DNA from 3 places in the Streptomyces sp. NPDC058525 genome. Region 2 is predicted to be linked to each of the others. Evidence: riboswitches for the same ligand, from Rfam matches in the RefSeq annotation. Region 2 holds a riboswitch; each other region holds the start of a gene.
What was found. A riboswitch is a leader RNA that binds a small molecule or an ion and turns the genes downstream of it on or off. The one in region 2 is predicted to bind thiamine pyrophosphate.
Positions count from the first base shown of each region.

Region 1: another riboswitch for thiamine pyrophosphate. It lies ahead of thiO (glycine oxidase ThiO); the one in region 2 lies ahead of ACFWP3_RS13085 (thiamine ABC transporter substrate binding subunit).
Region 3: another riboswitch for thiamine pyrophosphate. It lies ahead of thiC (phosphomethylpyrimidine synthase ThiC); the one in region 2 lies ahead of ACFWP3_RS13085 (thiamine ABC transporter substrate binding subunit).

Region 1 covers NZ_JBHXNP010000076.1:1,285-10,326, reverse strand. The annotation lists gene ACFWP3_RS29260 (helix-turn-helix domain-containing protein) at 1-517, opposite strand, end outside; gene ACFWP3_RS29255 (hypothetical protein) at 668-835, shown strand; gene ACFWP3_RS29250 (hypothetical protein) at 828-1,085, shown strand; gene ACFWP3_RS29245 (thiazole synthase) at 1,369-2,166, opposite strand; gene thiS (sulfur carrier protein ThiS) at 2,172-2,372, opposite strand; gene thiO (glycine oxidase ThiO) at 2,369-3,538, opposite strand; TPP riboswitch at 3,536-3,648, opposite strand; gene ACFWP3_RS29230 (NAD(P)/FAD-dependent oxidoreductase) at 3,729-4,949, shown strand; gene ACFWP3_RS29225 (Rv2175c family DNA-binding protein) at 5,022-5,387, shown strand; gene thiE (thiamine phosphate synthase) at 5,464-6,105, shown strand; gene metF (methylenetetrahydrofolate reductase [NAD(P)H]) at 6,196-7,110, shown strand; gene ACFWP3_RS29210 (hypothetical protein) at 7,162-8,079, shown strand; gene ACFWP3_RS29205 (phytoene desaturase family protein) at 8,102-9,042, opposite strand, start outside.
Region 2 covers NZ_JBHXNP010000021.1:14-9,055, forward strand. The annotation lists gene rlmN (23S rRNA (adenine(2503)-C(2))-methyltransferase RlmN) at 192-1,307, shown strand; TPP riboswitch at 1,366-1,475, shown strand; gene ACFWP3_RS13085 (thiamine ABC transporter substrate binding subunit) at 1,560-2,660, shown strand; gene ACFWP3_RS13090 (ABC transporter permease) at 2,756-4,372, shown strand; gene ACFWP3_RS13095 (ABC transporter ATP-binding protein) at 4,372-5,463, shown strand; gene ACFWP3_RS13100 (cytochrome P450) at 5,460-6,710, opposite strand; gene ACFWP3_RS13105 (NAD(P)/FAD-dependent oxidoreductase) at 6,786-8,192, opposite strand; gene ACFWP3_RS13110 (ferredoxin) at 8,189-8,446, opposite strand; gene ACFWP3_RS13115 (hypothetical protein) at 8,569-9,042, opposite strand, start outside.
Region 3 covers NZ_JBHXNP010000075.1:26,192-31,385, forward strand. The annotation lists gene ACFWP3_RS29120 (DUF5326 family protein) at 1-178, shown strand, start outside; gene ACFWP3_RS29125 (IclR family transcriptional regulator) at 456-1,202, shown strand; gene ACFWP3_RS29130 (SsgA family sporulation/cell division regulator) at 1,300-1,749, shown strand; gene ACFWP3_RS29135 (YibE/F family protein) at 1,765-3,144, opposite strand; TPP riboswitch at 3,217-3,362, shown strand; gene thiC (phosphomethylpyrimidine synthase ThiC) at 3,356-5,143, shown strand.

The DNA.
Region 1 (9,042 bases), on a different contig from region 2:
AGGAGTGCTGGGCGGACAGCAGTCCGGCGGGCGTTCCCCGATATCGCTTGAGGTCGCCGAGCAAGGCGGTCGAGCGGGCAAACAGATACAGGCCCTTCTCGTCCAGATCGGGGGTCTTGAAGCGGCTTGGCCACCGGCTGAGCAGGCTATCGGCGAACGTGAAATCCTGTTGAGAGAGGGCCACCACGACCCGGTCCAGGTCATCGGCCCAGGATTCGTACTCCCAGGCCAGCGGACCTGCCAGTGTCACCCGCCGTGCGGTTTCCGTCCCCGGGTGTCCGGCCTCGGACAGAAACGTCTCGAACCGCAGATGGGCGGCCGCATTCGCACGTGCCAGAGCTGTGTCGAGGATCGCCTGGGTGTCCGGGCGGGGCTCGGTTAGCCCCTGGAGCTTCTCCCACTTTGAGATGGTCCGCACGCCGACACCGAGGTGTTCGGCAAACGCGCGGACGCTCAGCCGCAGCGCGAGCCGGAGTGCCTTGGCCTCCAGCCCGGTCCAGTGGTGCACGGTCGCCACACATCGCTCCCTTCCCACCGCCATCGAATCACGCCGGACCGCCTAAGGGGGACGCAAGTACAACGGAAGTGCAACAAGCGGTCATTCCCGCACGGTTGGGACGCGTCCAGGCTGATGGGTGAAACCACCTGCCTATGGAGGAGTTGACCTGTGACCGACCGCATCGCGCACAGCTGCGTCTGCGAGGCGCCCGAGACCGCGGACGTGCCTGTCAAGAGGGTGGCCGCCATGGCTGAGCCCAGTACCGGCCTGCTTGATCGGGCTCAGGCCGGCTGGGAGCGCTTCCTCAGCACCTTCGAGGCGGTCTGCCATGACTGAACGCTACGGGTACGTCCCCCATCGGCTCCTACGACACCGTGTCCGGGACCTCGCGTCCGGCACCGAGGGGGTGCTGATGGCAGTGATCAACGAAAACGTCTCGGATTCGTTGGCCCATGAGCGCTGGATGGAATTGGCCTACATCCGCAACGCCTCCGGCCGAGAGTTCACCACCGCCGTCGCCAACGTTGAACGCGCCCACGACCAGCCGCAGACGGCCGCCGGTCGCCGAGATCAGAGGAGCGCGTAGCGATCTGCTGCGTCTGGGTGCTCCCCAGGGGGCTCTGGGCGGCATTTGGGGCAGGTAGTCGGGCCCCCGGCCCCGAGCCATGGCTTTGAGGGAACGGCACGATACGGAAGGACGATGGGGCTGACGGGAACCCTCCGAACCCTCTCTGATCCTGGCCAAGGGGCTACCGCTCCCCGGCCCCCGGACCCGCACCCGGGGGCGGGTGGGCAACCGCCGACCGGCCCCGGGGGGCGAGGGGAGGAGATGGCGGGCCCGCGCCGCAAGTCCCGTACCCCACCCTCCCTCAGAACGCCGGGCGTTCCGGGTCCAGGGTGGCGCGGCCCTCCGCAGGAGACGACGCGTGGGCGGCGAACCGGCGCTGCGGGATGCGCCCCGCGCGAAACGCGAGCCGCCCCCCCGACACGGCATCGCGCATGGCCGCGGCCATCAGCGCCGGCGCCTGGGCCCGCGTCACCGCCGAGGCGAGCATCACGGCCGCACAGCCCAGCTCCATCGCCAGGGCCGCGTCCGAGGCCGTCCCGGCGCCCGCGTCGAGGATGACCGGGACCCCCGCCCGTTCCGTGATCAGCTCGAAGTTGTGCGGGTTGCGGATCCCCATGCCCGAGCCGATCGGCGACCCCAGCGGCATGATCGCCGCGCAGCCCACGTCCTCCAGCTTGCGCGCCAGCACCGGGTCGTCGTTCGTGTACGGCAGGACGGTGAAGCCCTCGTCCACCAGGGTCTCGGCCGCGTCGAGGAGCTCCACGCCGTCCGGCAGGAGGGTCCGCTCGTCCGCGACCACCTCCAGCTTGATCCAGTCCGTGCCCAGCGCCTCCCGCGCGAGCCGCGCGGTGAGCACGGCCTCGCCCGCCGTGAAGCAGCCCGCCGTGTTGGGGAGGACCGCGATGCCGAGCTTCGACAGCACGGAGAGGACGGAGCCCTGGACCGTCGGGTCCAGCCGCCGCATCGCCACCGTCGTGAGTTCCGTGCCGGAGGCCACCAGGGCCCGCTCGAGCACGTCCAGGCTCGGGGCCCCGCCCGTACCCATGATCAGGCGGGAGGAGAAGGTCCGGCCGCCGAGCGTGAAGAGGTCGTCTGCCATGGCGCTCAGCCTCCCTGGACCGCGGTGAGGATCTCGACCCGGTCGCCCTCGCCCACGGCCGTGGCCGGCCACTGCCCGCGCGGGACCACGGTCTCGTTGAGCGCGGCGGCGACTCCGGAGGGCGCCGCGGTGAGGGTGGCGACCACCGCGTCGAGCGTGGTGCCGGCCGCGACCTCGCGCGGCTCGCCGTTGACGGAGATGGTCATGCGTACGACTCCTGACGTGCGGCGGAGAACCGGCGGGGGCTGAAGGGGCGGGCGATCGGCGGCAGTTCGCCGGTGGTCAGCAGGTCCGCCATGACCTCGCCGGTGAGCGGGGTCAGCAGCACCCCGTTGCGGTAGTGCCCGGTCGCCAGGTGCAGGCCCGGCAGGTCGGTCGGGCCGAGCATCGGCGCGTTGTCGGGCGAGCCGGGGCGCAGTCCCGCCCGGGTTTCCACCAGCGGGAGTTCGGTGATGCCGGGCACCAGCTCGTGGGCGTCGCGCAGGAGTTCGTAGACCCCGCCCGCGGTGACCGTGGTGTCCCAGCCGAGTTCCTCGCTGGTGGCGCCGATGACGAGTTCGCCGCTCTCCCGCGGCACCAGGTAGACGTGGCTGCCGCGTACGACGGCCCGTACGGTCCGCGACAGGAACGGCGCGTAGGCGGGGGGCACCGACAGGCGCAGCACCTGTCCCTTCACCGGGCGTACGGGTGCCACCACCTCCGCCGGTACGCCCGCCAGCCGGCCGCTGAGCGAGCCCGCCGCCAGCACGACCTGGTCGGCGCGCAGCTCCGTACCGTCGTCGAGGACGGCGCCGGCCGCCCGGTCGGCGGTGACGAGCAGCCGTTCCACGGCCGCCCGGTGGACCTCCACCCCGGCCCGTTCGCACGCGGTGAGCAGGGCGGCCGCGAGCAGCCGCGGGTCGACCTGGTGGTCGCCGTCCACGCGCAGCCCGCCGCGGACGCCCGGGGCCAGCATCGGCTCCAGGCGGCGGCACTCGCGGCCGGTGAGCCACTCCGATTCCAGGCCGCAGCGGCGCTGGAGGGCGTGCAGCTCGCGCAGGTGGAGCCGGTCGTCGGCGTCCAGGGCGACGGCGAGGGTGCCGCAGGCGCGGTAGCCGATGTCCAGGCCGCCGCTCGCCTCGGCGAGCTCGGCGGCGAACTCCGGATAGCGTGCGGCGGAGGCGAGGCCCAGGCCCAGCAGGGCCTCCTCGCCGTAGTGCAGCTCCGTGACCGGGGCGAGCATGCCGGCCGCGACCTGGGCGGCCCCGCCGCCGGGGGCCGGATCGGCCAGTACGGTGCCGAGGCCCCGGCGGGCCGCCTGCCAGGCCGTGACGAGTCCGATGATCCCGCCCCCGATGACGAGGACGTCGGATCCCTTCCGAGATGAGTGCATGGGCGTCCAGCCCCTCCCTTCGCCGGCATGACCCGGATCAGGTTCGTACGGTCGGAGGCCGTCCAGCCTCCCTCTCAGCCCGGTGCGCCCGGACTCCCGCGATAGGTACGGTGGCCAGACTAACCCCGTCGCCGACGGCGGGTAAGGGGCACCTATTCCTGACGGGCCGTCAGATGATTAGGGTGGCCGGGTGAACGAGCAGACGGAACAGACTGAGAGCGGCGTCGTGATCGTCGGCGCCGGAATGGCCGGTGTGCAGACCGCCGTCGCCCTGCGCGAGGGCGGATTCACCGGCCCCGTGACCCTGCTGGGCGCCGAGCCCCACCAGCCCTACGACCGGCCCCCGCTGTCCAAGGCGGTCCTGCTCGGCAAGGCCGAGGACTCCGCCTTCGACGTGGACTTCGAGGCGCTGGACATCGACCTGCGGCTCGGCACCGAGGTCACCGGGCTGCGGGCCGGCGCACGCGAACTGGACACCGAGGCCGGGCCCGTCCCGTACGGGGTCCTCGTCCTGGCCACCGGCGCACAGCCGCTGACCCTGCCCGGGACCGACGGCGTCCAGGGCGTGCACCTGCTGCGCACCCTGGACGACGCGGAGCGGCTGCGCCCCGTACTGGCAGCCGCGCCCTCGGTCGTGGTCGTCGGGGCGGGCTGGATCGGCGCCGAGTTCGCCACCGCGGCCCGCGAGGCGGGCTGCGAGGTGACCGTGGTCGAGGCCGCGGACCGGGTCCTGGCGGGCGCGCTGCCCGCCGAGGTCGCCGAGCCGATGGCCCGCTGGTACGAGGAGGCCGGCGCCGGCCTCGTCACCGGAGCGAAGGTCGCCGGGGTCGAGGAGGGCCGGGTGCTCCTCGCCGACGGGCGGGCGCTGCCGGCCGGCGCGGTGGTGGTGGGCATCGGCGCCCGCCCCGCCACCGGCTGGCTGGCCGGGACCGGCGTGGAGCTCGGCCCCGACGGCTCGGTCACCGCCGACGCCCACCTGCGGACCTCGCTGCCCGGCGTGTACGCGGTCGGCGACTGCGCCTCCTTCCCCTCGGCCCGCTACGGGACCCGGCTGCTCGTGCACCACTGGGACAACGCGCTCCAGGGGCCGCGGGCGGTCGCCGCGAACATCCTGGCCGGGGAGCCGGCCCGGGCCTACGACCCCGTGCCGTACTTCTGGTCGGAGCAGTTCGGCCGCTTCGTCCAGTACGCCGGCCACCACGGCGGGGCCGACACCCTGCTCTGGCGCGGCGACCCGGGGGAGCCGGCCTGGTCGGTGTGCTGGCTGAAGGACGGGGCCCTGGTCGCGCTGCTGGCCGTCGGCCGCCCCCGCGACCTGGCGCAGGGCCGCAAGCTGATCGAGACGGGGGCGCAGCTGGACCCGGCCAAGGTCCGCGACCCGGGTACCCCGCTCAAGTCGGCGACGGCCTGACGGCGGAGCACCGGGCCCCCGGACGGCTCGCCCCGGTACCGGCGGCCCAGCCGAAGTGGCAGGCTTGTCCCCGTGACCGAGATTGACGCAAAGATCGATGCCCTTGTCCCCTCCTGGCTGCACCTCCCCGACATCGCGGAGATGCTCGACGTCGAGGTGACCCGGGTCCGCCAGATGGTCAAGGAGGGGCAGCTCATCGCCGTACGCCGGGGCGAGAACCGCGCCCTGCAGGTACCGGCCCCCTTCATCGACGGAGACAAGGTCGTGAAGGGCCTCGTCGGACTGCTCACCGTGCTGCGCGACGACGGCTTCTCCGACGCGGAGATCCTGGAGTGGCTCTTCACGGCGGACCCGACCCTGCCCGGCACCCCCGCGCAGGCGCTGAGCGAGAATCGCGGCACGGAGGTCAAGCGCCGCGCCCAGGCGCTCGCCCTCTGACCTGATCCGCATCCGCTCCACCGCGGTGTACGGGCCCCCGGGGTCCGTACACCGCCTCCATCACGGGGGTACACCCATGCAGCTGTCCGACGCCCGGCTCTACCTGTGCACGGACGCCCGCAAGCGCCAGGGTGACCTCCCCGAGTTCCTGGACGCCGTACTGGCCGGCGGCGTGGACATCGTCCAGCTGCGCGACAAGGGCATGGAGGCGGGCGAAGAGCTCGAGCACCTCCAGGTCTTCGCCGAGGCCGCCCGGCGCCACGGCAAGCTGCTCGCCGTGAACGACCGGGCCGACGTCGCCCACGCCATCGGCTCCGACGTGCTCCACCTCGGCCAGGGCGACATCCCCGTGCCCGCCGCCCGCGCCATCCTCGGCGGCCCCGGCTCCGTGCTCATCGGCCGCTCCTGCCACGCCGAGGCCGAGGTCGACGCGGCCGTGGCCGAGCCCGGCGTGGACTACTTCTGCACCGGCCCCTGCTGGCCCACCCCCACCAAGCCCGGCCGCTACGCCCCAGGCCTCGGACTCGTCCGGTACGCCGCCTCGCTCGGGCAGGACCGGCCCTGGTTCGCGATCGGCGGCATCGACAGCGGCAATCTGGACGAGGTGCTGGACGCCGGAGCCACCCGCGTCGTCGTCGTCCGGGCCCTCACCGAGGCCACCGACCCCGGCGCCGCCGCCGCGGAACTCGCCAAGCGGGTCCGCGCCCGCCTCGGCTAGGACGGGCCCGCCCCCCGGAGGGTGTCCAAAAACGTGTCCAAAAGGCGGACACCGCTTCGGTGTCCGCCAGCCCGCGTCTAACCTGCCCGTATGGCCTCTGGTACCGCTTCCACCTGGTCGGATCGTGCACACACGGTCCGCGACCTCCTCGCGTCCGGGCGCTCGTACTCCTTCGAGTTCTGGGCCCCCAAGACGGAGAAGGGCGAACGCAACCTCTGGAACGCGCTGCGGCGGGTCGAGGCGGTATCCCCGAGCTTCGTCTCCGTGACCTACGGAGCCGGCGGTTCCACCCGCGGCGGCACCGTCAAGGCCACCGAGCAGATCGCCTCGGACACCACCCTCACCCCGGTCGCCCACCTCACCGCCGTCGACCACTCCATCGCCGAGCTGCGCCACGTCATCGGCCAGTTCGCCGACGCCGGCATCCGCAACATGCTCGCCCTGCGCGGCGACCCGCCGGGCGACCCGATGGCCGATTGGGTGGCGCACCCGGAGGGGGTGCACTTCGCCGCCGACCTGGTCCGGCTGCTCAAGGAGTCCGGCGACTTCTGCGTGGGCGTCGCCGCCTTCCCCGAGATGCACCCGCGTTCGAAGGACTGGGATACGGACATCCGGCATTTCGTGGACAAGTGCCGCGCGGGCGCCGACTATGCGATCACCCAGATGTTCTTCGATCCGGAGAATTATCTGCGGCTGCGCGACAGCGTCGAGAAGGCGGGCTGCGAGACCCCGATCATCCCCGAGGTCATGCCTGTTGTGGGCATCAAGCAGCTCGACCGGCTGCCCCAACTCAGCAACGCGGTCTTCCCCGCGGACGTGAAAGAACGCATGCTCGCCGTCAAGGACGACCCGGCCGCTGTACGCTCCATTGGCATCGAGTTCGCCACGGAGTTCTGCGCGCGGCTGCTGTCCGAGGGTGTCCCAGGGCTGCACTTCATCACGCTGAACAATTCCACGGCGTCTCTCGAGATCTACGAGAACCTGGGCCTGCACCAGCGGGCCTGACCGGCGGGCCCCCGTTGCCTGGGCGGCCGGCCGTACCGAGAGGGGCCATGCATGGGTATGACGGTCCTCTACATCGCGTTCGGCTTCGTCGCGCTGTGGTTGCTTGCCGAGGTCCTGATGCAGTACAAGGCCCGGCTCCGCTGGCGCCTGCTCGCCTTCACCGGCTTCCTCGGCGTGGTCGCCGGGGTGGTCCTGCCGTCGGTGCCGGTCATCGGCGCCGGCGCGGCAGCGTTCGCCGTGGGCCAGACCCTGGTGACGCTCTCCTTCCGCAAGGGCTTCGTGGCCGGCTGGGCGCTGCGGCGCGGCGGGGAACCCGTACGGCAGTCCGGCCGCCGGCGCTCCGGCGGCGCGCGTCCCGAACCGGCCCTCCAGGTCACCGCGCTGGAGTACGAGGGCGCGGACGGGGCCGCGGAAGCGGCCGAAGACCGCGTCTCCGAGCGGCGGTTCCCGCCCGCGGTCGAGGACGTCTACAGCCCGCAGCCGATGCCCGAGGACACCGGCTCCTACGGCATACAGAGCTTCGCGCCCACCGCCGACGCGGGCCAGACGGCCGCCTTCGCCTCGCCGTTCACCACGGCCGAGCAGGACGCCCACCAGTACGCCGCGTACTACGACCCCGCGGGCCAGGGCGGGGTCGGCGGGTACGACTACTCCGCCGGCTACCAGCCGGGCGATCAGCAGCAGGTCTACGCCGCCTACTCGGACCCGTACATCGGCACCGGCGGGGGCCTCGGACAGCCGGCGTCCTACGACTACGCGAACGACGCGAACTACGCCCAGTACTCCGCCTACCCCCCGTACCCCGACCACGGGCAGCAGCAGTACTCCATGGACACCCCGCCCGGCGGGGTCTGGGTCCCGCAGCAGCGCGACGCCGCCCAGCCCTACCCGGGGGACGAGCAGGGCGGCGAGCCGCCGCAGCAGTACCCGTACCCCCAGCAGGGCGAGTACGAGCAGTACCGCTACTGAGCGCCCGCCGGCCGCGGCCCGGTCACTGGGAGCCGCGGAACTCCGCGCCCTCCACGATCAGCCCGGCCACCAGGGCCCCGGTCATCCCGGCGTGCGCCAGCCCGCCGCCGGGGTGCGCCCAGCCGCCCGCCAGGTACAGCCCCGGCACGGCCGTGGCGTTGGCCGGGTAGAGCAGCCGCCCGCCGGCCCCCGCGAGGGCGGGGGCGGGCACCGAGCCGCCCGGGGCGCCGGTCGCCGCCTCGATGTCGGCGGGGGTGTGCGCCTCGTGCCACAGCAGCCGCTCCCGCAGCCCCGGCACGGCCCGCCCGGCCAGCTCCAGCAGCCGCTCGGGGGACGGGTCCGCCGCGCCCGTCGCGCCCGCCGGTCCGCACACGGCGGTCACCGTCACCGCCTCGTGGTCCGCGTCGGGGCGGGTGGCGGGGTCGTCGGGGCGCAGGACGGTGACGTCCAGGCCGGGGGAGTGCACGAGGGTGCGGTGGACGGTCCCCGGGGGACGGGCGCCGCTCAGCGCGAGGAACAGGGTGAGCCGGCTCGGCAGGTCCGGGCCGCGGGCCGGGACCGCCTCGCGCGGCCAGGGCAGGGAGGCGGCGGGCAGCAGCCGCGGGTCGATCCCGCAGACGACGGAGTCGGCCGCGACCTCACTGCCGTCGGCCAGCAGCAGCCCGGCCGCACGGCCCGCGTCGGTGCGGACCTCCCGGACCTCCGCGCCGAAGACGAACTCCACCTTCCGCTCACGGCAGCGCTCGTGGACGGCGGTGGCCAGGGCCCGCATCCCGCCGCGCACGTACCAGCTGCCGAAGGTCTGCTCCATGTACGGCAGCACGGCGGCCGAGCCGGGGGCCCGGCCGGGGTCGATCCCGTACGCGCGCACCCGGCCGGCCAGCAGCTCCCCGAGACCGCCGCCCAGCTCCCGGTCGGCCACCTCGGCGAGGGTCGGGGGCCGGCGGCGCAGGAGGCCGCCGC
Region 2 (9,042 bases):
TTTTCCCCCCCACCACGTATAAAAAACCCACTTTTTTGGTGGTTTTTTTTTTTTTTTTCTTGCCTTGGTGGGGTTTTTGTGGGGGGCGGGGCGGTTTTTCGGCGGCGCCCCCTTTCCGTCTCGCGGCCGAGCCGCGGACCGGCCCTGCACGCGCGGGGTGACCCCCACCTCGTCGTACTGAGGAGTACCGCATGGCCCCCCGCCCCGTTCCGGGTGAGCTCACCTTCGTCGCCCCTCGCGGGGCCAAGAAGCCGCCCCGGCACCTCGCCGACATGACCCCGGCCGAGCGCCGCGAGGCGGTCGCCGCGATCGGCGAGAAGCCGTTCCGGGCCAAGCAGCTCTCCCAGCACTACTTCGCGCGGTACGCGCACGACCCGGCCGAGTGGACCGACATCCCGGCCGGCTCCCGCGACAAGCTCCAGCAGGAGCTGCTGCCCGACCTGATGTCCGTCATCCGGCACATCTCGTGCGACGACGACACCACCCGCAAGACCCTGTGGAAGCTGCACGACGGCACGCTCGTCGAGTCCGTGCTGATGCGCTACCCCGACCGGGTCACCATGTGCATCTCCTCGCAGGCCGGCTGCGGCATGAACTGCCCGTTCTGCGCCACCGGCCAGGCGGGCCTGGACCGCAACCTCTCCACCGCCGAGATCGTGCACCAGATCGTCGACGGCATGCGCGCGCTGCGCGACGGCGAGGTCCCCGGCGGTCCCGCGCGCCTGTCGAACATCGTCTTCATGGGCATGGGCGAGCCGCTCGCCAACTACAACCGCGTGGTCGGCGCCATCCGCCGGCTCACCGACCCCGAGCCCGACGGCCTCGGCCTGTCGCAGCGCGGCATCACCGTCTCCACCGTCGGCCTGGTCCCGGCCATGCTGCGCTTCGCCGACGAGGGCTTCAAGTGCCGCCTCGCGGTCTCGCTGCACGCCCCCGACGACGAGCTGCGCGACACCCTGGTCCCCGTGAACACCCGCTGGAACGTGCGCGAGGTCCTCGACGCGGCCTGGGAGTACGCCGAGAAGTCCGGCCGCCGGATCTCCATCGAGTACGCCCTGATCCGCGACATCAACGACCAGGCCTGGCGCGGCGACCTGCTGGGCAGGCTGCTCAAGGGCAAGCGCGTCCACGTCAACCTGATCCCGCTGAACCCGACGCCGGGCTCCAAGTGGACCGCCTCGCGGCCCGAGGACGAGAAGGCCTTCGTGGAGGCCATCGCCCGGCACGGCGTGCCCGTGACCGTACGGGACACCCGCGGCCAGGAGATCGACGGCGCCTGCGGCCAGCTCGCGGCCTCGGAGCGCTAGTTTCCGCCTCGGGACGTCCGTATTCGGCCACGAGGTACCCTGTGGCCGAACCAATTTCATATTCCGACAGGGGAGCGCCACAGCGCTGAGAGTGCGGTATCCGTCATCCGCAGACCCTCTGAACCTCGCCCCGGTCATTCGGGGTAGGAAGTTCGGTCACCACTCATGCTGTTGCGCCCTGCCCGGCGTCCGCTCCGAGAGAGCGCCGGGCAGGGCCGCGTCTTCTCCTGGACATCCCAGGAGGAATCACCAGTGAGCACCACCAAGAAGATCGCGGGCGCGGCGCTCGCGGCCGCGCTGGGCGTCACCACGCTCAGCGCCTGCGGCGGCGGCGACGCCAAGGACAAGACCGCCGGAGCGAGCGACGCCCCGAAGTCCACGACCGTCACGCTCGTCTCGCACGACTCCTTCAACGTGACCGAGTCGGTCCTCAAGGAGTTCGAGCAGCAGAGCGGCTACACCGTCAAGGTGCTGAAGTCCGGGGACGCCGGCGCCGCGCTGAACCAGGAGATCCTCACCAAGGGCTCCCCGCGCGGAGACGTCTTCTTCGGCGTGGACAACACCCTGCTCTCGCGCGCCCTCGACAACGGGATCTTCACCCCGTACGAGGCCAAGGGCCTGGCCGACGTGAAGCCCGAGTACGTCCTCGACAAGGAGCACCGGGTCACCCCGATCGACTCCGGCGACATCTGCGTCAACTACGACAAGGCCTACTTCGCCGACAAGAAGATCGCCCCGCCGCAGACGCTGGACGACCTGATCAAGCCGGAGTACAAGAACCTGCTGGTCGCCGAGAACGCCGCGACCTCCTCGCCCGGCCTCGGCTTCCTGCTCGCCACCGTCGGCAAATACGGCGACGAGGGCTGGAAGGACTACTGGAGCAAGCTCAAGGACAACGGCGTCGAGATCGTCGACGGCTGGGAGCAGGCCTACAACGAGCGCTTCTCCGGCTCCGCGGGCGGCAAGAAGGCCAAGGGCGACCGCCCGCTGGTCGTCTCCTACGCCTCCAGCCCGCCGGTCGAGGTGCTGTACGCCGAGCCGCAGCCGGCCGAGGCCCCGACGGGTGTCGCCACCGGCACCTGCTTCCGCCAGACCGAGTTCGCGGGCCTGCTCAAGGGCGCGAAGAACGAGGCGGGCGGCAAGGCCCTCCTGGACTTCCTGATCAGCAAGAAGTTCCAGGAGGACATGCCGCTCCAGATGTTCGTGAACCCCGTGACGAAGGACGCCGCCCTGCCGGAGCTGTTCACCAAGCACGGCGTGGTGGTCGAGAAGCCCGAGAACGTGGCTCCCGAGACCATCGCCAAGAACCGTGAGCAGTGGGTCAAGGCATGGACCTCGCTCGTCGTGAAGTAGGCGGCACCAAGGGCACGGGCGCGGCGCCGGGGGGCGCCGCGCCGGTCCCCGGCGCCCGCGAAGGCGGGCGGGCCGTGGCCGTACGGCTCGCCCTGATGGCCGTGCCCCTCGCCTTCTTCGGGCTGTTCTTCGCCTACCCCGTGGCCGCGATCGTCGGCCGCGGGCTGAAGACCGACGCCGGCTGGCAGTTCGGCCGGATCGGCGAGGTGCTCGCCCGGCCCGACATCGCGGACGTGCTGTGGTTCACCACCTGGCAGGCGCTCGCCTCCACCGCGCTCACGCTGCTGATCGCGCTCCCCGGCGCCTACGTCTTCGCGCGCTTCGAGTTCCCCGGCAAGCAGCTGCTCCGGGCCCTGGTGACCGTCCCGTTCGTACTGCCGACCGTGGTCGTCGGCACCGCCTTCCTCGCGCTGGTCGGCCGGGGCGGGCTGCTCGACGAACTGGCCGGGGTCCGGCTGGACACCACGGTCTGGGCGATCCTCCTCGCGCACGTCTTCTTCAACTACGCCGTCGTCGTACGGACGGTCGGCGGGCTGTGGGCCCAGCTGGACCCGCGGCAGGAGGAGGCCGCCCGGGTGCTCGGCGCCGGACGGTTCGCCGCCTGGCGGCGGGTGACGCTGCCCGCGCTGGCCCCGGCCGTGGCCGCCGCCTCGCTGATGGTGTTCCTGTTCACCTTCAGCTCCTTCGGCGTCGTACTGATCCTGGGCGGGCCCGCGTACTCCACCCTGGAGGTGGAGGTCTACCGGCAGACCGCGCAGCTCCTGGACCTGCCCACGGCCGCGGTGCTGACGATGGTGCAGTTCGCGGCGATCGGCGGGATCCTCGCGGTGCACGCCCGGACGGTGCGCAGGCGGGAGACCGCGCTGCGGCTGGTCGACCCGGGGCGCACCACGCACCGGCCGCGCGGCTGGGCGCAGCGCACCCTGCTGGGCGGGGTGCTGCTGACGGTCGCCCTGCTGATCGTGGCCCCGCTGGCGGTGCTGGTGGAGCGGTCCTTCGACGCGCCCGGCGGGTACGGCCTCGGCTTCTACCGGGCGCTCCAGGAGGTGGGCGCGGGCGGCGGAACCTTCCTGGTGCCGCCGCTGGAGGCGATCTGGAACTCCCTGCAGTACGCGCTCGCCGCCACCGCCATCGCCCTGCTGATCGGCGGACTCGCGGCCGCGGCCCTGACCAGGCGCGGAGGGCGGTTCGTACGGGGCTTCGACGCGCTGCTGATGCTGCCGCTCGGGGTGTCCGCCGTGACCGTCGGCTTCGGGTTCCTGATCACCCTGGACGAGCCGCCGCTGGACCTGCGGACCTCGTGGATCCTGGTGCCGCTCGCTCAGGCCCTGGTGGGCGTGCCGTTCGTCGTGCGGACCATGCTGCCGGTGCTGCGCGCGGTCGACGGGCGGCTGCGGGAGGCCGCGGCCGTACTCGGCGCGTCCCCGCTGCGGGCCTGGCGGGAGGTGGACCTGCCGCTGGTGCGGCGTGCGCTGCTGATCGCGGCGGGCTTCGCCTTCGCCGTCTCGCTCGGGGAGTTCGGCGCGACCGTCTTCATCGCCCGGCCGGACCATCCGACGCTGCCGGTGGCCGTGGCGCGGCTGCTGGGGCGGGCCGGGGAGATGAACTACGGGCAGGCGATGGCCCTGAGCACGATTCTGATGCTGGTGTGCGCGGTGTCCCTGCTGGTGCTGGAGCGACTGCGTCCCGACAAGACCTCGGGAGAATTCTGATGACACTGCTCCGGCTGGACGGGGTGTCGGTCCGCTTCGGTGAGCGGGCGGTCGTGGACGAGGTGGACCTGGAGGTCGCCGAGCACGAGACCGTGTGCGTGCTGGGGCCGAGCGGGAGCGGCAAGTCGACCCTGCTGCGGGTGGTCGCCGGGCTCCAGCCGGTGTCCGCGGGCCGGGTGTCGCTGGGCGGGGCGGACCAGGCCGGCGTGGCCGTGCACCGGCGGGGCGTGGGCCTGATGTTCCAGGACCACCAGCTCTTCCCGCACCGGGACGTCGGCGGGAACGTCGCCTTCGGCTTGCGGATGCGGGGCGCGGGACGCGGTTCGTACGAGGCCCGGGTCGCGGAGCTGCTGGAGCTGGTCGGCCTCCCCGGGGCCCAGGACCGCGCGGTGGCCTCGCTGTCCGGAGGCGAGCAGCAGCGGGTCGCGCTGGCCCGCGCGCTGGCCCCGTCGCCGCGGCTGCTGATGCTGGACGAACCGCTGGGCCAGCTGGACCGGGGGCTGCGGGAGCGGCTCGTGGCGGAGCTCCGGCAGCTGTTCGCCCGGCTGGGCACGACGGTGCTCGCCGTCACGCACGACCAGGGGGAGGCCTTTGCGCTGGCCGACCGGGTGGTGGTGATGCGGGACGGCAGGATCGCGCAGGCCGGGAGCCCGCTGGAGGTGTGGCAGCGGCCCGCGTCGGAGTTCGTGGCACGGTTCCTCGGCTTCGAGAACGTGGTCCCGGCCGTGGTCACGGGCACTGCGGCCGGGACCCCGTGGGGCGAGGTCCCGGTGCCGGAGGGATCCCCCGAGGGGGAGCAGCGGCTGCTGATCCGTCCGGCCGGGGTGGTGCTGTGTGCGGCCGGCCTGCGCTGCGAGGTGGTCTCCCGCACCTTCCGCGGCACGCACGTGGCCCTGCTGCTGCGGCCGGAGGCGGGTCCGCTGCTGGAGGCGGAGTGCGGGCTGGAGGGGGCGCCGGCCGCGGGGGACCGGGTCGCGGTGTCCTTCACCCCGTCCGAGGTCGTCCTCCTCCCGGCGGACCCGGGCCGTGACCAGGGCCGTGACCAGGGCCAGGACTCGCGGCAGGACCCGGGGCAGGGCCGGGGAGACTAGGGACGGATGCCGTCACAGGCGATCGGCAGGTGGCGCGGGCCGCGCAGGACCGCGTTCTGACGGTACGGCGGCGGGTCCTCCAGCAGCCGGGGGTTCTCCAGCCGGCGGGCGAGTTCGCTCAGGGCGAGCTGCGCCTCCTGGCGGGCGAGCGGCGCCCCGAAGCAGCTGTGGATGCCGCTGCCGAGGCCGAGGTGCTGGATGTCCTTGCGGTCGGGGTCGAAGCGGTCCGGGTTCTCGAACCGCTTCGGGTCGCGGTTCCCGGACGCCAGGATCAGCCACAGGGAAGCGCCCTTGGGGATGGTGACGCCGGCGACCTCGATGTCGGAGAGGGTGGTGCGCTGGGGGAGCAGCTGCACGGGCGGCTCGTAGCGCAGCAGTTCCTCGACGATGGGGACCGACAGGCCCGGGTCCACGCGGAGCCGGTCGAGGACGTCCGGGTGGCGCAGCAGGGTCAGCATGCCGTTGGTGATCAGGTTGACCGTGGTCTCGTGGCCCGCGATCAGCAGCAGCGCCGAGGTGCTGAGCGCCTCCATGGTGGTCATCGATCCGTCCGGGCCGTCATCGGTCGCCAGCTGCGACAGCATGTCGTCGCCCGGGTTCTTGCGGCGCTCCTCGATCAGCCCGGCCAGGTACATGCCCAGTTCCATCCGGGCGTCCATGGCGCCCTTGCCGTGCTGGGTGGGGTCCGCGTCCGGGTCGGGGTCCAGGCTCGCGGCGAGGGTCTCCGCCCAGACGTGGAACTTCGGCTCGTCCTCGCGGGGCACGCCGAGCAGCCGGCAGATGACCGTGACCGGGAAGGGGTACGCGAACTGGTCGACCAGGTCGACGCGGTCCAGGTTCCCGTTGGTGGCGATGGAGTCGATCAGCCCGGAGACCAGCCCGCCGAGTTCCTCGCGCATGTCGTGCACCCGGTGGGGGGCGTGCGGGGGACCGAACGGACGGTTCGTCATGCGCCGCAGCCGGTCGTGGTCCGGCGGGTCGAGCTTGAGGAAGGACGGCGGCAGGGACGTGCCCGTCCCCTCGTCCTCGGACTGGCCCAGCGGGTCGTCCCCGGTCGACTTCAGGTTCTTGGCGTCGGAGCTGATCCGCGGGTCGTGCAGCAGGCTCTGGATCTCGTAGTACGTGCTGACCACGTAGGGGCCGTCCCCGTCGTGGGACACCGGGGTCTTGCGGAGCTCCTCGTACAGCGGGTACGGGTTCGCGCGGTTCGCGTAGTCGATGATCTCCCGCAGGATGGCTTGTGTCATGACGGGTCCTCGTGATCCTCGTGATCCTCGGGGGAGGGCGCGGTGGGCTCGGGCGCGGTCGGGGGCGGGGCAGGGTCAGGGGCGCCCGGGGACGAAGGTCATCTTCCGGTCGGCCGGCGAGTAGCCGCTGAGGATGATGTTCGGTCCGTGCGTCGGCACCGAGGGGTCCGGGAACTCCGCCGGAACCGGCTTGCTCCCCTCCGGCCTGCGGTCCACCGTCGAGAACTCCGGCGGGAACGGCGCGTTGGCCTCGATCTGCTGCTCGTAGAACGGGAGCCACCGGCAGTTGTCGAAGGTCACGGCGGCGATCACGCGCCCCTGGTACCCGTACACGGCCGCGAACCTGCGCTCCGCGAGCGAGCCCTGCGTGACGAGGAGTTCGGTGCCCATCGGCGGTACGCCGACCGACTTGATGTTCACCCCGAACTGCGAGGACCAGAACGCCGGGACCCACAGGTGGGGGCGGCGGTCCGCGCTCTCGCTGAGCATGTTGTGCGCGGCGGTGTCGGCCTGGGCGACGGCGTTGCCCCAGTGCTCCAGGGACAGGAACTGGTAGCCGAACAGGGCGTGCGGGGAACGTGCCACGTCACCCGCCACATAGATGTCGTCGGTGACGATGCCCCGGATGTCGAAGGCCCGGCAGCCCGCGTCGCAGGCGATGCCCCGGGGGCCCGCACCCAGTCCGGACCCGGCGAGCCATTCGGTGTTGCGCTGCGCGCCGAGCCCGACGACCACCACATCGGCCTCGACGGTGGACCCGTCGGAGAAGTGGGCGGCGCGGACCCGTCCGGAGGGGTCGCCCTCCAGCCCGGTCACCATGACCCCGGTGCGCAGGTCCACGCCGTGCTCGCGGTGCATCCCGGCGGCGATCTCGCCGATCACCCCGCCGAGCGCGCCGACCAGCGGCGCCGCGCCGCGTTCGGCGACGGTGACGTCCAGGCCGCGCTCCCGGCAGGCGGAGGCGATCTCGGACCCGGTGAAGCCGGCTCCGATGACGAGCACCCGGCGCGGGCCGGCGGCCAGGGCCTGTTGCAGCCCTTCGCCGTCGTCGCGGGTGCGCAGCACGAAGACTCCCTTGAGGGCGCCCTCCTCCGCGTTGGGCCAGGGCCGCGCACGGACGCCGGTGGCGATCAGCAGCCGGTCGTACTCGACCTCGTCGCCGTTGCCGAGGCGGACCCGCCGGGCGGCCATGTCCAGGCCGGTGGCGGGGACCCCGAGACGCCAGTCGGCGTCGATGGCCCGGCGGCGGGGGAGCGCCGTGTGGTCGGCGACCGCGTTGCCCAGCAGGACCTGCTTGGACAGCGGGGGGCGGTCGTACGGCTCGTACGGTTCGTCGCCGATCATCGTCAGCGAACCGGTGAAGCCCTTCTCGCGCATGGTCTCGGCAGCCCGCAGACCGGCCAGCGAAGCGCCGACGACGACGATGCGCCCGTCGCGCTTGAGCCGCTCCAGGGCCCCGTCGTGTGCTCCTCCACCCTTCACCGCGCGCCTCCGGAGGGAGCCCCTGCCACGGCGTCCGGCGAGGGCACGTCGGCCATGTCCTCGTCCGTGAGCTCGAGGAGGATCGCACCGACCGGGCAGGCGGCCACGGCGCGTTCGACGTTCTCCCGATGCTCGGCGGCCGCCTCCGGGTTGTAGAGGAGGGACTCGTCGCCGTGCATGGCGAAGACGTCGGGAGCGAGGAAGGCGCACTGGGCGTATCCCTGGCAGCGGTTGAGGTCGACGACAAGCCTCATGACGGTTCTGCCTTTCCCTCGGCCGTACTTCCCCGTCACCCCCGTACCCCCGCGGGTCCTCCCCTTCCCACCAGCATGCACGCGGGGCCCCTAGGCTGCCCGCCGGAGTGTGAACGCGCAGGTCAGGATGGGGCGGGAGGGTCCGGGCGGGTCGCTGCGGGGGCCGTACGGGCGGTGCCGCGCCGGGCCCGCAGGACGTGCACGCTGACGATCAGCGCCCAGGCCGGGAACAACAGCTCGGACCAGGGCATGCCGGAGCCCACGACGAGCAGGACCAGGCCGACGACGGTGCCCAGCAGGGCCAGCCACCGGGGGAAGACACCGAGCAGCCGCCCGATGGTCGAGGTCGCGAGGACGAATACGGAGGCCATCCGCATCGCGTACGTCGACAGCAGCGTGTAGGCGAAGTGGCGGCCGAAATCGGAGGGCGTGCTCTCCTCCAGCACGGTGCCCGCCGCCGCGGCGGAGGCGAACAGCGTCGCCACGAAGACGAAGCCGCTGCCCAGGAACACGGTGGCGATGAACCGGTCCTCGGCCTCGCCCGTGTGCGCGCGCAGGGCGCCCATGAACCACAGGAAGAAGATGCCGGCGAAGGG
Region 3 (5,194 bases), on a different contig from region 2:
CGCGGTCCCTCTGCTGGCGCTGTTCGTCTTCGGCGGTGTGATCACGAGCATCCTCGGTGCGCTGATCTCGATCGTCTTCAAGCTGCTCCTCTTCGTCGGCCTCGTCGGCGGCCTGGTCTTCGTGGTGAAGAAGTTCAGCGGCCGCGGCGCGAAGTCCTCTTCCTCGGGTGAGTGGTAGAGGGAGCCGGCCCGGAGAGTTCCGGATTGGGCCAGTCGGGGGAAGGTGCCGGGCGAAACCGCTCACACCACAGGAACCGGCCGATACAGTGGCAATCTGTGCCGTCCCCTGGGCGCCGACTGCCGGTACTACTGCTCCGAACCGCGGCTATCCCAAGTACGTGCCGAGCACGACCCCCAGGAGCACGGCATACGCGGGGGTGGCCCCCGCAGGGCGGGCCCCCACAGCCCGCCGCCACGCCTGGGGGTGAGCTTTGTCTTCGGTTCACAACGCCGGAGTGCCGACTCTCATCGGTTCGGTACAGCGGGCGCTGAGGCTGCTCGAAGCGGTTGGCGCGCATAGCGAGGGAGCCCCGGCGAAACAGCTGGCGCGCGAGGCCGGGCTCCCGCTTCCCACCGCGTACCACCTGCTGCGCACCCTGACCCACGAGGGCTATCTGCGCAGAGAGAGCGGAGTCTTCGTGCTGGGCGCCGCGGCCGGTCGCCTGGCCGGTGGAGGACTCCAGCAGAAACGTCGCAGCATGATCCTCGACTCGCTCGCGCACTTCCGCGACGCCGTCGGGGCCCCCGTCTACTTCGCGATGTTCCGCGAGGGTGAGATCGAGGTCGTGGGTGTCTCGGACACCCCGGCCAACCCGGCCTGCGAGGAGTGGGCCGATTTCCGCGAGACCGGCCACGCGCACGCCATCGGGCAGTGCCTGCTCGGCCAGCTCGACGAGAAGACGCGCAAGGACTATTACGACCGGCACCCGGTCGAGGCCATCACCCCTTATACGGTGCCCGATCAAAGGTCACTGGAACACCGGATCGGTTCCTTGCAGCGGATGCAGCCTGTAATCGAACGCCAGGAATATGCCTTGGGCACGGTATGCGCCGCGATCCCCATTACCGCGGGCGATGCCGCCGCGACCATGGCGATTTCTCTACCCTTGCACCAGGAAGAAAGATTGCTTTGTGTAGTCGATCGGCTACGGAGTGAAGTAGGCGCGCTGTTGAGCACCCTCTCGTTCTCTATCAGTATCTGAAAACTCACTCCTTGTGATCTGCTGGCGCTTCCACCACCCTTGTCAAGAGGGCCCTGGGGGATCATTCCTGGCCACTTCCACTACAGCGGGGTAGGCAATGCGCGAGTCGGTACAGGCAGAGGTCATGATGAGCTTCCTCGTTTCCGAGGAGCTCTCGTTCCGGATCCCGGTGGAACTCCGGTACGACGCTCGTGATCCCTACGCAGTCCGCCTTACCTTCCACCTTCCCGGAGACGCGCCCGTGACCTGGGCGTTCGGCCGGGAGCTCCTCCTCGACGGCATCAACAAGCCGTGCGGTGACGGCGATGTGCACATCGCCCCCACCGATCCCGAGGAACTGTCCGACGTCCACATCCGCCTCCAGGTCGGCGGCGACCGCGCTCTGTTCCGCGCCGGCGCGGCGCCGCTCGTCGCGTTCCTCGACCGCACCGACCGGCTCGTACCGCTCGGTCAGGAGCGGAACCTGGGCGACTTCGAGGAGAACCTGGACGAGGCGCTCGGCAAGATCCTGGCCGAGTCCCGGCAGAACGAGCAGAACGCGGGCTGACCGGGCACCACCGATTCAGCGCTTGCGCCGCCGGCCCCGGCCGCCGCGGACCGGTCCCGAGGCCGATCCCGTGCCCGGGGTCCCCGGCCGGTCGGCGGAGACGACCAGGGCAGCCAGCGCCGTCGTCACCGGCACCGAGGCGACGAGGCCGATCGAGCCCACCAGGGTCCGTACGATCTCCTCCGCGACCAGTTCGCTGTTCGCCACCGAACCCATGCTGCTGTTCGCGATCGAGAACAGCAGGAGCAGCGGGAGCGCGGCACCCGCGTACGCCAGCACCAGGGTGTTGACCACCGATGCGATGTGGTCGCGGCCGATCCGGATGGCTGCCCGGTACAGGGAGCGCGGCCCCATCGACGGGTCCGCGTGGTGGAGTTCCCAGACCGCCGACGTCTGGGTGACCGTCACGTCGTCGAGGACGCCCAGCGATCCGATGATCACGCCTGCGAGCAGCAAACCGCTCATGTCGATGTCCGGGTAGAGCCCGTGGATCAGCCCCGTGTTGTCGTCGGTGTTGCCGCTGAGGAACGCCCAGTCGATGAACAGCGAGCCCAGCAGGCCGATCAGCAGCAGCGAGACGAGCGTGCCGAGGACGGCGACCGAGGTGCGGGCGGTCAGTCCGTGGCACATGTACAGGGCGATGAGCATGATCGCGCTCGCCCCGATCACCGCGACGAGCAGCGGGTTCGAGCCTTGCAGGATGGCCGGGAGGATGAAGAGGGTCAGCACGCCGAAGCTGATGACCAGCGCGATCAGCGCGAACAGTCCGCGCATCCGGCCGACCACGACCACCGCGACGGCGAAGATGGCCGCCAGCAGCGCCATGGGGAACTTGCGGTTCACGTCGATCACCGAGTACTGGAGATCGCGCGGGGCGTCCGGCGCGTAGGCGACCACCACCTCCTGGCCGTCCGTCAGCTGCCGTGGTGCGCCCGGCTGGACGATCTCCACGAAGGTGCGGCCCTGGTCCGGCCCGGTGCCGACCCGCACGGTGGCCTTCTTGCACTCGCCCGTCTGCGCGGCCTGCGCCTCACGGCCCTCGGGGGTGGTGACGTTCCCGGTGGTCGGTACCTGCGAGGCGTTCACCGATTTGCAGTCGACGTGCTCGAGCGAGACGACGGTGCCCTGCTGGGTCTGGCGGTCGAAGCCGACGCCCGTGCGCTCGTGGGCGGGGGCGCCGCCCGGCCAGAGCACCACCATGCCGATGCAGACGGCGGCGGCGAAGGGGATCAGCACGGCCGCGATGACCTTGCGCAGGTGCTTCGAGACGGGGGCCGCCGGGCCGTGGCCATGGCTGTGGGAGTGACCGGCGGAGTGCCCGGAACCCGAGTGCGCATGGCTCGTGTGGCCACTGGGATCCGTGGGCTCGGTGGGGGGCTGCGGCGAGGTCGTCACTGGCAGATCATCGCAAGAGATGAGGGGGCCCACTGTTCAGCACGCCCTAGATGACGCTAGCGTGGGGGCACCTTTGCACAACGCGGGAGCTCGGAGCACCGGGCTGAGAGGGCGCTGATCACCGTACGAGCATCACGGATGCGTACGGGAAGAGGCTGCGTCGACCGCCGAACCTGTTACCGGGTAATGCCGGCGTAGGGAGATAGGTCTCATGACCATTCAGGACGCACGCACGTCTGCCGTCAGCCAGGACACCGACGGCCAGACCGAGCGCAAGCCGGGCTGGCACAAGGGCTACGTGGCGGGCTCCCGCCCCGACATCCGGGTGCCGGTCCGCCAGGTCCACCTCACCAACGGCAAGGACGTGACGCTCTACGACACGTCCGGGCCGTACACCGACCCGCAGATCGAGACCGACGTGCGCCGCGGCCTGGCCCCGCTGCGCGAGAACTGGATCATCAGCCGCGGGGACACCGAGGAGTACGCGGGACGTCCCGGGCGCCCCGAGGACGACGGGATCAAGCACACCTCCCCGCGGGGCGGGCTCAAGAACCTCGACGCGGTCTTCCCGGGCCGCCCGCGCCAGCCCCGCCGGGGCCGCGGCGGGGCCGCCGTCACGCAGCTCGCGTACGCCCGCCGGGGCGAGATCACCCCGGAGATGGAGTACGTCGCGATCCGCGAGAACGTCGCCCCCGAGGTCGTCCGCGAGGAGATCGCCGCAGGTCGCGCGGTGCTCCCGGCGAACGTGAACCACCCCGAGATCGAGCCGATGATCATCGGCAAGCGGTTCCTGGTGAAGGTCAATGCCAACATCGGCAACTCAGCGGTCACCTCCTCCATCGAGGAGGAGGTCGACAAGATGACCTGGGCGACCAAGTGGGGCGCCGACACGGTCATGGACCTCTCGACGGGCCGCAACATCCACACCACGCGCGAGTGGGTGCTGCGCAACTCCCCCGTCCCGATCGGCACCGTCCCGCTCTACCAGGCGCTGGAGAAGGTCGACGGCCGCGCCGAGGACCTGACCTGGGAGATCTACAAGGACACGGTCATCGAGCAGGCCGAGCAGGGCGTCGACTACATGACGGTCCACGCCGGCGTGCTGCTGCCCTACGTGCCGCTGACCGCCCGCCGCAAGACCGGCATCGTCTCCCGCGGCGGATCGATCATGGCCGCCTGGTGCCTGGCGCACCACAAGGAGAACTTCCTCTACACGAACTTCGAGGAGCTCTGCGAGATCCTCGCGACGTACGACGTCACGTACTCGCTGGGTGACGGCCTGCGCCCCGGTTCCATCGCGGACGCCAACGACGCGGCCCAGTTCGCCGAGCTGAAGACGCTGGGCGAGCTGAACACGATCGCCAAGCGCCACAACGTCCAGACGATGATCGAGGGCCCGGGCCACGTCCCGATGCACAAGATCAAGGAGAACATCGACCTCCAGCAGGAGATCTGCGAGGAGGCGCCGTTCTACACGCTCGGCCCGCTGACCACGGACGTGGCGCCCGCGTACGACCACATCACCTCGGGCATCGGCGCCGCGATGATCGCCTGGTGGGGCACCGCGATGCTCTGCTACGTCACGCCCAAGGAGCACCTGGGCCTGCCCAACCGCGACGACGTCAAGACCGGCGTCATCACGTACAAGATCTCCGCGCACGCCGCGGACCTGGCCAAGGGGCACCCCGGAGCCCAGGAGTGGGACGACGCGCTGTCGGACGCCCGCTTCGAGTTCCGCTGGGAGGACCAGTTCAACCTGGCCCTCGACCCCGACACGGCCCGTGAGTTCCACGACGAGACCCTGCCCGCCGAGCCGGCCAAGACCGCGCACTTCTGCTCCATGTGCGGTCCGAAGTTCTGCTCGATGAAGATCTCGCAGGACATCCGCCGCGAGCACGGCGGCGACCTGAAGGCCGAGGAGATCCAGGCGGGCATGGCGGAGAAGTCGGCCGAGTTCGCGGCCTCGGGCAGCCGCGTCTACCTGCCGCTGGCCGACTGACGCAGCGCTCACGCGCGGGGGCGGGGGGGGGGGCCCGGCGCGGGGGGGGGG